Regions from separate parts of the Brucella sp. NBRC 12953 genome, predicted to be linked through region 4. Evidence: predicted binding sites of a transcription regulator. Region 4 holds the regulator's gene; each other region holds the start of a gene.

Region 1 (3,156 bases), on a different contig from region 4:
TCAGCGCCCTTTCGCGGGGTGGTGGCTTGCGCTTCGCGCATTTTGGTGGTCCGCGCCTCCGCGTCTTTGAGCATGGTCGGGATCAGTTTCGTTTCGGGCATATTGTGCCAGTATTTTTTGGGCATTTCCGATAGCATCGCGCGGATGTTGGTTCTGGCGGGATTGAATATATTGGTGAAATAGGCGTTCCAGAGCGCCTCGCTATCATCCGGCGCCAAATTGGGTCTTGTCGCACCGGCCCGAAATTCCAGCACGCCATTTTCAAACACTGCGCTGCGGCTTGGGGTCAAAATTGTCCAGTCCATGTCGGAGAAGCGAGCCACGAAGAATGCTGAGGCTGGCTCGACGATATTGTTGTCGGGTTCGAACCAGGCGATGAAGCGCCGGCGTTGTGTTGTTGCCGTGATTTCGCGAAAGCGCAGGAAAGCGTGCATCTTGTGCAGATCGCGCCGTACGGTCTTGCTCATGCGGATCAGACGATATCCGAGCGGATCCACCGCAGACAATGGCGCGCCGTCGCGATGCACCAGACGCCACAAGGCCTGGTATAGCAGATGAAAGCGCTCGGGATCGGCGTGCCAAATCACGCTGCGCATGGTGTCAAGAAACGCTTTGGAGGCAAGGGTTGTGTGCGGACCGTCATGTTGCGGCAAGGCTTCGCCGTCAAACAGACCGTTGGCGGGATTCCAGTTCATGCTGTCTGGCGGGATACGATGCGACATGGCGCGCCGTGCCGCCTTTCGCCAGCTGTCGATCGGTCCAATCTCGTCAATGGTGGCACAAAAAGACATTCAGCCGGTTTCAACCTCTCTCTTGCCGGGCGTCAAAGCAAACTCAATTGTTGGGGGGCAGGCATGAAACGCTGCCGCAAATTCACACTGTCGAGCATCAATCCCGGAGTCCAGTCGGTGACGGTGATGAATGGTTTGGCCTTGCGTGTCAGCGCTCCGATCCGCACAAGATCGCCGATCCGTAACGGTTGCAGGCGTCGCGCGCTGATGATGCGATCGACCGTTCGAACGCCAAAGCCCGGAACCCGCAGCAGCATTTCCCGCGATCCTTTATTGATATCGACCGGAAATTGGCCGCGATTTTGTAGCGCCCAGGCGAGTTTGGGATCAATGTCCAGATCGAGAAACCCGTCGCGGGTCCCCGCGGTTATTTCCGCGGCCTCATAGCCGTAAAAGCGCATCAGCCAGTCGGCCTGATAGAGACGATGTTCGCGTTCGAGCGGAGGCCTGATCAGAGGCAATGCCCTGGTTGCGTCGGGAATCGGGCTGAAGGCAGAGTAATAGACCCGGCGGAGCTTGTAGCCGGTATAAAGCCGCACAGCAGTGTTGAGGATCACGGTATCGTTGGAGCTGTCCGCACCAATGATCATCTGGGTACTTTGTCCCGCGGGCGCGAATTTGGGCGGCTTGCGTCCAGTGATGGTCTTTTCAGAAGCGGCCTCGCCTTCAAGCCGAACCTGAGCCATGGTGGCGCGAATGGTTTCCGGGCGCTTTTCCGGCGCCAGTTGCCGGACGCTTTGATCCTGAGGCAACTCGACATTGATTGACAGCCGGTCTGCATAAAGCCCGGCCTCCCGAATAAGCTCAGGCGCCGCATCCGGAATGGTCTTGAGATGAATATAGCCTTTGAACCCATGCAGAGTCCGCAGTTTGCGGGCGATCAGCGCCATGTCGGCCATTGTCTGGTCGGGTGATCGGATAATGCCCGAGGACAGAAACAGGCCCTCGATATAGTTCCTGCGATAGAATTCAAGCGTCAGGGTGACAATCTCGTCGACGGAAAAACGCGCGCGCTCGACATTGCTGGAAACCCGGTTGATGCAATAAGCGCAATCGAACATGCAGAAATTGGTCATCAGGATCTTGAGCAGAGAAATGCAGCGCCCATCGGGCGCATAGGCGTGGCAGATCCCGGATCCACCGGATGAACCAAGCCCCCCCTTCAAGGAATTGCGCTTTTCGCCACCACTGGAGGCACAGGACGCGTCGTATTTCGCCGCATCCGACAGGATTTCAAGTTTTCGTTGCAGGGTCATCAAAGCCATGAGCTGAGATTAAGTGTTCTTGTTTTGTTCGTCAATCACCCTCTTTGCCCTGGTAACTGTCTGCTGACATCCGCCTGACAATGTCAGCAGGAGGTGGGGGGCGCGTGACGGAGGGGAGAGGTGCGGGTCACAGTGGCGTTGCGCAAAAGCTGCGTTTTGAAATCGGGTTGCGCCAGCACGTCATGCTGGCTTTGAGCTGCGGACCTTCAGTGATGACTTCGTTGAGAAGCCAATGGCCATTTTCCTGATAGATGACGGTCTTATCGCCATCGGGCCAGACATGGACGTCGAGTGGCAGCTGACGACGGCTTTGTTTGCGTTCAGCCGCTGCCTGATAGAATGAAAACCGGCGACAGGTCTTTGCGGATCGGGTGGTTCCGGCATCATCCTTGACACTGCAGCGGGTGCGATCATGCGGATAACGACCCCGGCTCCAGTCCGCGAGCAATCTGCGGTTAAGCGCACAGGCCTGCTCGATATTGTCCATGCAGCCCATGTCGTAAGCGCGCGAGGCTTCGGTTATCAGGCTTGTCGGGTTTTGATCGGGGTCATCGGCGTCATCGGCCAGCAGGACCGGTGGCTGTGCTGCAAGCAGCAGATCGCCATATTTTATGCAGGCCTCGCCATCGGTTGTGGACACGAATGGATGAAAGCAGCCCGTCTGGTAGGCCATGGCTGCCTTCTGGGTGTCGACATCGGTGCCGAGGCCGAGAGCGTAAATATTGCCGATCAGCTTGCAGGCATAGGGCGAGAGGCCCGGATCTGCGGCCCTGCAGGCAAAATCCGCCCATTGCAGTGCTGCCGGATATTGCGTCTTGTGCTGCAAAGCAAATTTTGTCGCCTCAAAGCAGAGGTTGACGGTTTCGGGCCGGCCGCGGCTCTGCTCGATCGCGGCGGCGCAGCCTTTTGCAAACACATCCATTGCTGCGGCGATATCACCGTCGCGGTCATGCAGCCGGGCCAGTGACAGACAGGTGCTTGCCGGCGCATTGTCAAAACGACAGCCCTGTTCAAGGGCAGAAAGCGCGCGGGCATTGCGGTCGGGGATGAGCGGAGATGCGGATTGCTGGTTCGAATTGTGCAACAGCAGCGACGCCAAG
Region 2 (3,156 bases), 510 kb from region 4:
AGGTTCGGGAAAGTCCACCCTCGCCCGTTCGCTTGGTGCAATCACCAAATTACCAGTTATCCATATCGACACCATCTATTGGCTACCCAATTGGACAATGCGCTCTCGGGACGAAATCGGCCTTCTGAGCGATGAGGTTGCGGATCACGATGAATGGATATTTGAAGGCAATCACAGCGAAACAATGGCGCATCGCGCAGCACGCGCCGACATGATTATTTTTCTGGATATCTCAACCCCAACACGCCTTTGGCGCGTCCTGCGCAGAACACTTCGCCATTACGGTCAATCCCGTCCTGATATGGCGGAAGGCTGTGACGAGCGCTTTGATTGGGAATTCCTAAAGTTTGTGGCTAATTACCGCAAAAACGGGCGTATTCTGGCAAAATCTTTTCTGGAAAGCGCCCCTTCGCATCTGAAAAAGCATCATCTACGCAGTCACAAGGATGTAGAGCAATTTCTCAGTGAAACTCGCAACGAAATAATCCGAAAAAATGAACGTTCAAAGCTGAGCTAAAATAAAAATGCGACGTTCAAAATAACAATATTGCTAGCAGTGCCGTCGGGCATCCGCGATGCTATATTTGCGAGGTCTCCCAAGACTTGGCGCTGGCGCGTGGCACATTATCCATCGGATCAGCGGGAATATGCATACACTCAAATGACGGATCATTGCTCCGGCCCTTTGAGTAATCTTGTCCGAATTTCCGGTTTTCGCAGTTCTGGAGTTAAATGTGACCGATATCGCAGATAGCGCCTCCCCGCTTGTCGATGTGACCAGCACACTGGGGGTCGATCGTCATCGCCTTTATGAAGATGCAATCGCCATGTTGATTGGCACTTCATTCATTGCGTTGGGCATTACGCTTTATAGTCAAGCGACGCTTATGACAGGCAGTACGGCAGGTATCGCGTTGCTTATCCAGTATGCCACCGGCATCGGATTTGGCTTGCTTTATTTCGTGATCAATCTGCCGTTCTACTATTTTGCTGCAAAGCGGATGGGCTGGCCATTTACGATCAGAACGTTCATCGCCGTCGCACTTCTATCTCTCTTTGCCAAACTCATTCCTTTATGTGTTGATTTCAGCTCAATCAATCCGCTCTTTGCAGCGCTTATGGGCGGCACACTTATGGGCATGGGCGTTCTGGCACTTTTCCGCCATCGTTCCGGCGTGGGCGGCGTCAATATTCTCGCGCTTTACTTGCAGGATGCCTATGGCATTCGCGCTGGTTGGTTTCAGCTCGCGCTCGACATTATCATCATGCTCGGATCGCTGTTTTTCATCCCGTGGGAAAACATGCTTCTGTCGCTTGTGGGTGCGATTGCGATGAACGTTATCATCGCAATCAACCACAAACCGGGGCGCTATCTCGGGATCAGCTGAACAAAAAGCCGCCTCATTGGGCGGCTTTTTGTTTTCTACATTCCGTAGTTCAGTGCGAAGTCATCCACTCGCGTGCACCACGCAGTGCCGCTGCCAGCTCGCTCTTGCTCATCGTCGCTGCAACCTGATTGCGCATACGTTCGGCTTTCTGGTTGCCACGGATTGCTGCAATGTTAAGCCACTTGTGTGCTTCGACGACATCAATTTCGCAGTCGCGGCCGATGGCGTATTTCAAACCCATCTCCAGCAGGATACGATCCTGAGAACCTGCCTTGTCGTGCTGTATAACGCTCTGAAACTGTGTCATTTTCGTTGTCCCTGTTAAATCCCGAGAACCGTCCGCTCTTTGTTTCCGTGACTGGCTTTCACCGGCCCGGAACCGTCGGATCTGTCGTTCCGTTCATGGTCTTTAAGATAGGCGACAGGATTAAAATGCACGTTAAACCAGATGCTTAACAACGCGACAACGAAATCCCAACAAGGAGTAAATTTGGGATTTTGTTAAACATCCAAGCTTCGCGAATTGCAGCGTTTTTCCGAAATTGCCGCTTTTTCATCCACAGTGCTTGGAAACCAGATGATAACCATGGCATCGATTGGCTTTGTTGAGAAAGTGATTATCGGCGAATTCGAAGCCACCAATTATCCCTCTTCCGCTTCGGACCAAACTCGATTACGTTTACGTTTGCGTAAGTTTTCTGCAGAGCTGAAAATAGAGAGCTTTGCGGCATTTTGGGAGGAATGCATGATCCGCACTTTTATTATGGGAATGACCGCCGCCGTAGCACTGACGGCAGGCTTAGCCGCACCAGCATTTGCTGAAGAAGCAATTGTCGGTACTTGGAAACGCCCGAATGGTACGATTATCAGCTACGCAGCTTGCGGCGGCGGTAAATATTGCGGCACAGTGCAGACCGGCGAATATAAGGGCAAGTCGATTGGCACAATGTCTGGCAAGGACGGCAGCTACAAGGGCGAAGTCAACAAGCTAGACGAAGGCAAGACTTACACAGGCAAGGCCAGTGTCAAGGGAAACACTCTCTCACTTTCGGGCTGCGTCATGGGCGGCTTGATCTGCAAGAGTGAAAGCCTCGCACGGCAGTAAGCGAATAAAATAAGAAAGGCGGCTTCTAAGCCGCCTTTCTTTCAAGCATTTCTGACCAAAGCGAATTAGCGCGCCTTCTGGCCAAAAAGGATTTTCTGCGCTTCCTTGTCATTGGCGAGGTTAGACTTTTCGCGCTCTTCCTTGCCAACCAAGAGACCACGCTGAACGGCAGGTCGTGCATTCATGGTTTCATACCAGCGCTTGAGGTTAGGGAAATCCTCCAGCTGCTGATCATAGTTTTTGTACGCGTTGATCCAACCAATGCTGGCCATGTCAGCGATAGAATATTCGCCTGCAATATAGTCTTTGCCTTCGAGTTGACGATTCAGGACACCATAAAGACGGTTGACCTCATTGGTGTAGCGATCAATGCCATATTGCACCTTTTCCGGCGCATAAACGCGGAAGTGCCCGGCCTGACCCGACATGGGACCAAGTCCACCCATTTGCCACATCAGCCATTCATCAACGGCGACACGCTTGCGTTCATCCCTTGGATAGAACTTTCCAAACTTCCGGCCGAGATACTGAAGAATTGCGCCTGATTCAAAAACCGAGATCGGCTCGCCGCCCGGCCCTTCCGGGTCGATAATCGCTGGCATACGGTTATTGGGTGCAATTTTGAGAAAGTCCGGTTGGAATTGATCGCCCTTACCGATGTTC
Region 3 (3,156 bases), on a different contig from region 4:
AACGCTCCCTCGGCGGACCAGATCCTGATAGATGGTTGCTATGATATCGGCATGTTGTGCCGGCGCAATCTTACGATAGTCGGGGAGCGCACAGGTATCCCACAAAAGTTCGATCCGCGCAGGCGAATTTGCAAGCCGCACAATGTCTTCGTCTTTTGACAAATTTTCAAGCGCCTGTTGATCAACAGCAGGCAGCGCCTTGGTCAGTCCTTCGATCGGCGTCGGCGTTTCCAGAGAATAACGCAACGCGCTCAACGATGAAAAATCGAAACGCCCTGTACGCCATTGCATAACTTTCACAGGGTCAAAGTCATGGGCTTCAACCCGCTCGACCATTTCATCGTCCAGCGGACGCACCTGCCCGGTCACACCAAATGTACCATCGCGCAGATGACGCCCGGCGCGGCCTGCGATCTGTCCAAGCTCAGCCGGTGTCAGGTCACGATACTGATAGCCATCGAATTTGCGATTCTGTGCAAAGGCGACATGATCAACATCGAGATTGAGCCCCATGCCAATCGCGTCGGTCGCAACCAGAAAATCGACATCGCCAGACTGGTAAAGCTCAACCTGTGCATTGCGCGTGCGTGGGCTAAGAGCGCCCATAACCACCGCTGCACCGCCACGTTGGCGGCGGATCAGCTCGGCAATGGCATAAACTTCTTCCGCAGAGAAGGCCACAATCGCTGAACGATTTGGCAGGCGGATAATCTTCTTTGAACCAGCATAAGTGAGATGCGACAGGCGCGGACGCGTCACCACCGTAATCCCGCGCAACAGCTTTTCAAGAATGCCGCGCATGGTGCCTGCACCCAAAAGCAGCGTTTCCTGACGTCCGCGCAGATGCAGAATGCGATCAGTGAAAATATGGCCGCGTTCAAGATCGCCTGCCAGCTGCACTTCGTCGATAGCCACGAAAGGCATATCCGTGCGGCGTGGCATGGCCTCGACTGTGCAGACGGAATAACGCGAGGTCGGCGGCGTGATCTTTTCTTCGCCAGTAATCAGCGAAACATTGGCAGCCCCTACCCGCTCAACCACACGATTATAGACCTCGCGCGCCAAAAGGCGCAGCGGAAGACCTATCATGCCACTGCCGTGCGACAGCATCCGCTCGATAGCGAGATGCGTCTTGCCGGTATTGGTTGGCCCCAGAACCGCAGTAACACTGCGGCCGCTCAAGGTCAGCGGCAGATCATGGGCAGGGAGTTGGTTCATGCCAATAATAGAATTCCCGGAACAAATGCCATACGTAAAGCCATGCGTTAGCACTATATGACTTGAGCCGAAAGCGCTCCTGTTAAGTTTCAATCCATGTTTCGGGACGTTTCCGGCACGATCCAGTCTTTACTGTTCTATCCGGAACTTATCTCGCGTGCACCCTGAAAAGAACAAAACGGCTTTCAAATGACCATCCGTTTTAAAACACAGGATTGAAGGTTGGTCTTCCATCAGTCCGCATCTTAACAAACGTGCCTTTTAATAAATAGAACGACTCTGGAACGAATCGGCGACGAATCGCTCACAGAACTTCCTTCGCCTTTTGTTCACGGCAACATATAGTGGCTGAATGCCCAATTCCCACTATATAATGAATCACCTCAGTTAATACTCAGCCCGAAACCAGAACAAACCTGCGGCCGCGTTAACTTTTATCTCGGAAGCCATTCTGCGAGCTGAGGCGTCAGATGGTCTATTTATAAAATATCAATATTTCCTGACAGTTAGTTAAAGCTTTCGTCACATGAGAACCGATTTTCATTAACCTTCAGGCCAAAGCCGGAACGAATCGGCGACGAATCGCTGATCCGAATATTTTCCGGCTTTGTTCTCACCAGATATAGTGGCAGAACTTATTCAAATACCCTAGAGCGGCAAGAATTCGCCGCTCCATGACAGTGATACTGACGCTCGCTGTTAACTTTTGAACCTCTTATACCAAGGCAGCTCAAGATGCTGACGCGCCACGCCTTGAAAAAGTTAATCTCCACTTGGGCTTAACCAGAACACCATGAGCCATACTCAGGATGTTACGGTCTCATGGCGTTTTGGTATTACGACCGCTCAACGCACATGGCGACACCCATGCCGCCACCGATGCAAAGGGTTGCAAGTCCACGTTTTGCGCCACGACGCTTCATTTCATATAGCAGGGTGGTCAGCACACGTGCACCCGACGCACCGATCGGATGGCCAATCGCAATTGCACCGCCATTCACATTGACGATCTCTGGATTAATACCAAGATCGCGAACGACAGCACAGGATTGGGCTGCAAAGGCTTCATTCGCTTCAACCAGTTCCAGATCAGCAACCGTCCAGCCTGCCTTTTCAAGCGCTTTACGGGTAGCAGGAATTGGTCCAGTCCCCATGATCGATGGATCGACACCCGCTGTTGCCCAGGAAACGATCTTCGCAAGCGGCTCGACTCCACGTTTTTCAGCTTCATCCGCATCCATCAGGACAACAGCCGCCGCACCGTCATTAATGCCGGATGCATTGCCAGCCGTAACCGTGCCCTCCTTGTCAAAGGCAGGCTTGAGCTTTGTCAGCGCCTCGATTGTTGCACCAACGCGGATATATTCATCCGCAGATACAATCGTCTCGCCTTTGCGGCTATTTACGGCAAACGGAACAATCTCATCCTCGAAACGACCTGCGGTCTGTGCAGCTTCGGCCTTGTTTTGCGATGCCAATGCGAATTGATCCTGATCATCGCGGCTGAGCTGCCACTGCTTGGCGATGTTTTCTGCGGTGATCCCCATATGGTAACCATTGAAGGCATCCGTCAGGCCATCCTTGATCATCGTATCGATCATCTTGAAGTCGCCCATCTTCACGCCGGAACGCAAATGCGCGCAATGGGGTGCCATGGACATCGATTCCTGACCGCCTGCCACAATGATCTTCGCATCGCCCGACAGAATCTGCTGCATACCGAGTGCGACGGCACGCAGGCCTGACCCACAAAGCTGGTTGATCGAGAATGCAGTCGTTTCCTTGGGGCATCCTGCGGCCATCGCAGCCTGTCGTGCCGGGTTCTGCCCCTCGCCTGCCGTCAGCACCTGACCGAGAATGACTTCATCCACATCAGCAGCATCCACGCCTGCGCGCTCAAGAGCTGCCTTGATTGCAGTAGCGCCCAGTTCATGCGCA
Region 4 (3,156 bases):
CTGGCTTTACCCTTTGTCATTGCCGGGCTTGTCGTTTTTATACGACCGCCATTGCCAGACATTCTCGTTAGCGAGGATGCAAAATTTGTGGCCGTGCGCCTACCTGATGGCAATTTCGCAGCCAATCGCAGCAGGCCGCCAAAATTCACAGGTCAAAACTGGCAGACAGCCTATTTGATCGAAACGTTTATTCCGCCGCAGATTGTAAAAAAGCAGAAGCTGGTATCCGCCACTGATGCGTTTGTCTGCGAAGAGGGACTGTGTACGATCCCTTTGCAGGACGGGCGGATGTTTGCTTATACCGCGCAGGAAGAGATGAAGGACATCGCCTGCAATATTGGCGATATCGTCGTTCTCGCGATAGCAGGCAAAAATCTGAGCTGCGAGCGCCCTGATGTGCTTGTGGTGGATCGAAAAGAGCTTGCCTTAAAGGGAACGCTTGAACTAAGGCTGGGGCAGAAGAAGGAGTCCTCGAAAGGCGAAGCTGCAACAGTTTCGGCTGTCCACGAAGTCGACAACGAAGATAAAATCTACCGATTCGAACCCGCAAAATCTCGTAAATTAGCCGGCTATGCAGATCATTTGAGCTTTGCCATTGATGCGCCAGCGAGGCCTTGGCACCTTCATCGTCTTTATTCGCGAGCAGCGCGGGGGCTAGCTGAGCGCGAATATCAAAAGAAGGCTGGCTCTGAAAAGAACTCTAAGCTCGAAGCGGCTCCAGCTTTTAAAGATAAGTCAGAACCGCTCTAGTTCATGGTTTTCTGGCAGACTTACAGCCGTTCCAGCTAAGAATGAATCGTTGGAACCGCTATAACTGATTGTTTTTACGCATTATCCGACGCATCGCAGCAGGAAAAGAAATCAGTCCGGCGAACCGATTTCCCTGCGGAGACGCTTCGCACTTTTGCCGGAAATACTATGAACATTAACCGCCACATATCTCACGGAAGTGCAGCGGTTATGTGTAAGATTTAATAGCGTCGGATCAGACCGATAAGCTTGCCCTGAACGCGCACGCGGTCAGGTCCGAAGATGCGGGTTTCGTAAGCCGGGTTTGCTGCTTCCAGCGCGATGGAAGCGCCTTTGCGGCGAAAACGCTTCAATGTCGCTTCTTCGTCGTCCACCAGTGCGACGACAATTTCACCCGGATTGGCTGTATCACCGCGTTTAATGATGACTGTATCGCCGTCAAAAATACCGGCGTCGATCATCGAATCGCCTTTGACTTCCAAAGCGTAGTGTTCACCGGCACCCAGCATTTCCGGAGGAAGGCTCAGTGAGTGTGTCTGATTCTGGATTGCCGAGATCGGCACACCGGCAGCGATGCGTCCCATCATAGGCACAGAAACCATTGTTGAGGAATCATTGTCCGCCATGACCGGAGCAGGGCGTGCCGGTGGAGGAGGGGGAGCTTTACCAAGGCTTCCTTCGATGACGCTCGGAGCGAACTTCTTCTGCGAGTTCAAGCCCGGTGCTATCGAATCTGGCAACCGCAGGACTTCCAGAGCGCGTGCTCTGTTAGGAAGTCTGCGGATAAAGCCACGTTCTTCCAAGGCCGTGATGAGGCGATGAATGCCCGATTTCGAGGCTAGATCGAGAGCCTCTTTCATCTCGTCAAAAGACGGAGGGATGCCCGTCTCTTTAAGACGTTCATGAATGAACAGCAGAAGCTCGTGCTGCTTACGGGTCAACATGCGCTACACCCTCCAAACCAGAATCAAATAAAAACAAAACCAGAACGAACACTATATGTTCCAGTCTTGTTCTGCAATGGTTTTAAAATGATTAATGAGGGCGGGAATTGATGCCGTTCGTTACAGCATCAATATTGTGCAAGCATCTCCAAGCGCTGCAGCTGGCGCATTTTCTTCTCTGATCAGTAGTGCATTGGAACGCACAAGAGCAGAAAGCATTGAAGAATCCTGAACTGGAAATGGCTTTACAATCAATGTGCCGTCGATTGCCTTTTCGACCGTCGCACGAACAAAGTCCCTACGATGATCGTTTGCATTCATTGGCTGACCAAATTTCGCGGGACGAATATCTGCAGTTAAGTCAGTGCCCGATAGCTTTGCCACCAATGGGCGCAGAAATACGAGACTGCAGACAAGGCTTGAAACCGGATTACCCGGCAGACCGATGACATGCACGGTTTTACCCGAAACTGTCTTGCGACCATACATCAGCGGTTTACCCGGGCGCATCGCGATCTTCCAGAAGTCGAGATCGACACCACAATTCTGTAAAGCCCCGTGAACGTAATCGCGATCTCCAACCGACGCGCCGCCAATCGTCACAAGAACATCGATGCCATCTTCGAGAACGGCACTAATTGCGGATTCGATCTTCGCAGGGTCGTCGATAATAATGCCCATATCTTCAGGCCTGCCGCCTGCGCGGCGAACGATTTCGGCGATGCCGACGCTGTTGGAGGCGACAATCTGGTCCGGGCCGGGAACTGTACCGGGCGGGACGAGCTCGTCTCCAGTCGCGAGTATTGCAATGCGGGGCTGTTTGAAAACGGAGATGGCTGCGTTGCCACTGGCCGCAGCAAGGGAAAGTGCCGGGGCGTCGAGTGCCTTGCCAACCGGAAGAACAACATCGGCGGGTGCGAAATCGAGACCCGCCCGACGAATGTGCCGACCTTTATCGAGGCCTTGCCGGATCGTCAGCTTGTCGCCGAAGCGCTCCGTGTCTTCCTGAATAACGATGCTATCTGCACCTGCTGGCATTGGTGCGCCGGTGAAAATGCGGACCGCCTGACCTTCGCCCAGCTGCCCATCGAAACGCTTACCGGCTGCTGATTCGCCAATTACCGTCAGTTCAAGCGGATAGCTGATGTTTTCAGGTGCGATCAGCGCATAGCCATCCATAGCAGAGCAATCAAAGGGAGGTTGCAGAAGGTGAGCTTTCACAGGTTCAGCAACGACGCGTCCACCGGCTGAAGTCAAAGGAACCTGCTCAGAACCGTGTGGCTCTGCCGAGCTCAGGATACGTGCAAGGGCTTCATCGACCGGGAGAAGGGACATTGGCTTCCTCTCGTAGAAAATAATCTCGTTATTTCGCTTGTTCTGCGCATTATCTCACACAGGCTGCTAAATGCTCATGCCGGAAATGCTTCGCTGCTTAAAGCAGATTAACTGCGGCCATGAATTG

What was found. The regulator LexA, encoded in region 4, represses DNA repair genes until DNA is damaged. The targets are predictions, from matches to a motif close to TGTTCNNNNTGTGTTCNG.
Positions count from the first base shown of each region.
Region 1: the regulator LexA is predicted to act here: its motif matches at 2,071-2,088, upstream of ABWV94_RS16955 (putative DNA modification/repair radical SAM protein).
Region 2: the regulator LexA is predicted to act here: its motif matches at 1,781-1,798, upstream of ABWV94_RS01025 (sel1 repeat family protein).
Region 3: the regulator LexA is predicted to act here: its motif matches at 1,488-1,505, upstream of ABWV94_RS18430 (helicase-related protein).

Region 1 covers NZ_BAABSV010000007.1:26,201-29,356, reverse strand. Annotated here, with positions in the region: gene ABWV94_RS16960 (UdgX family uracil-DNA binding protein) at 1-791, opposite strand, end outside; gene ABWV94_RS16955 (putative DNA modification/repair radical SAM protein) at 824-2,047, opposite strand; gene ABWV94_RS16950 (hypothetical protein) at 2,184-3,156, opposite strand, start outside.
Region 2 covers NZ_BAABSV010000001.1:203,330-206,485, reverse strand. Annotated here, with positions in the region: gene ABWV94_RS01035 (P-loop NTPase family protein) at 1-517, shown strand, start outside; gene ABWV94_RS01030 (YitT family protein) at 735-1,388, shown strand; gene ABWV94_RS01025 (sel1 repeat family protein) at 1,438-1,695, opposite strand; gene ABWV94_RS01020 (DUF2147 domain-containing protein) at 2,134-2,493, shown strand; gene ABWV94_RS01015 (glutathione binding-like protein) at 2,559-3,156, opposite strand, start outside.
Region 3 covers NZ_BAABSV010000008.1:92,403-95,558, reverse strand. Annotated here, with positions in the region: gene ABWV94_RS18430 (helicase-related protein) at 1-1,218, opposite strand, end outside; gene ABWV94_RS18425 (acetyl-CoA C-acetyltransferase) at 2,055-3,156, opposite strand, start outside.
Region 4 covers NZ_BAABSV010000001.1:710,393-713,548, reverse strand. Annotated here, with positions in the region: gene ABWV94_RS03465 (ComEC/Rec2 family competence protein) at 1-750, shown strand, start outside; gene lexA (transcriptional repressor LexA) at 972-1,694, opposite strand; gene ABWV94_RS03455 (molybdopterin molybdotransferase MoeA) at 1,815-3,029, opposite strand.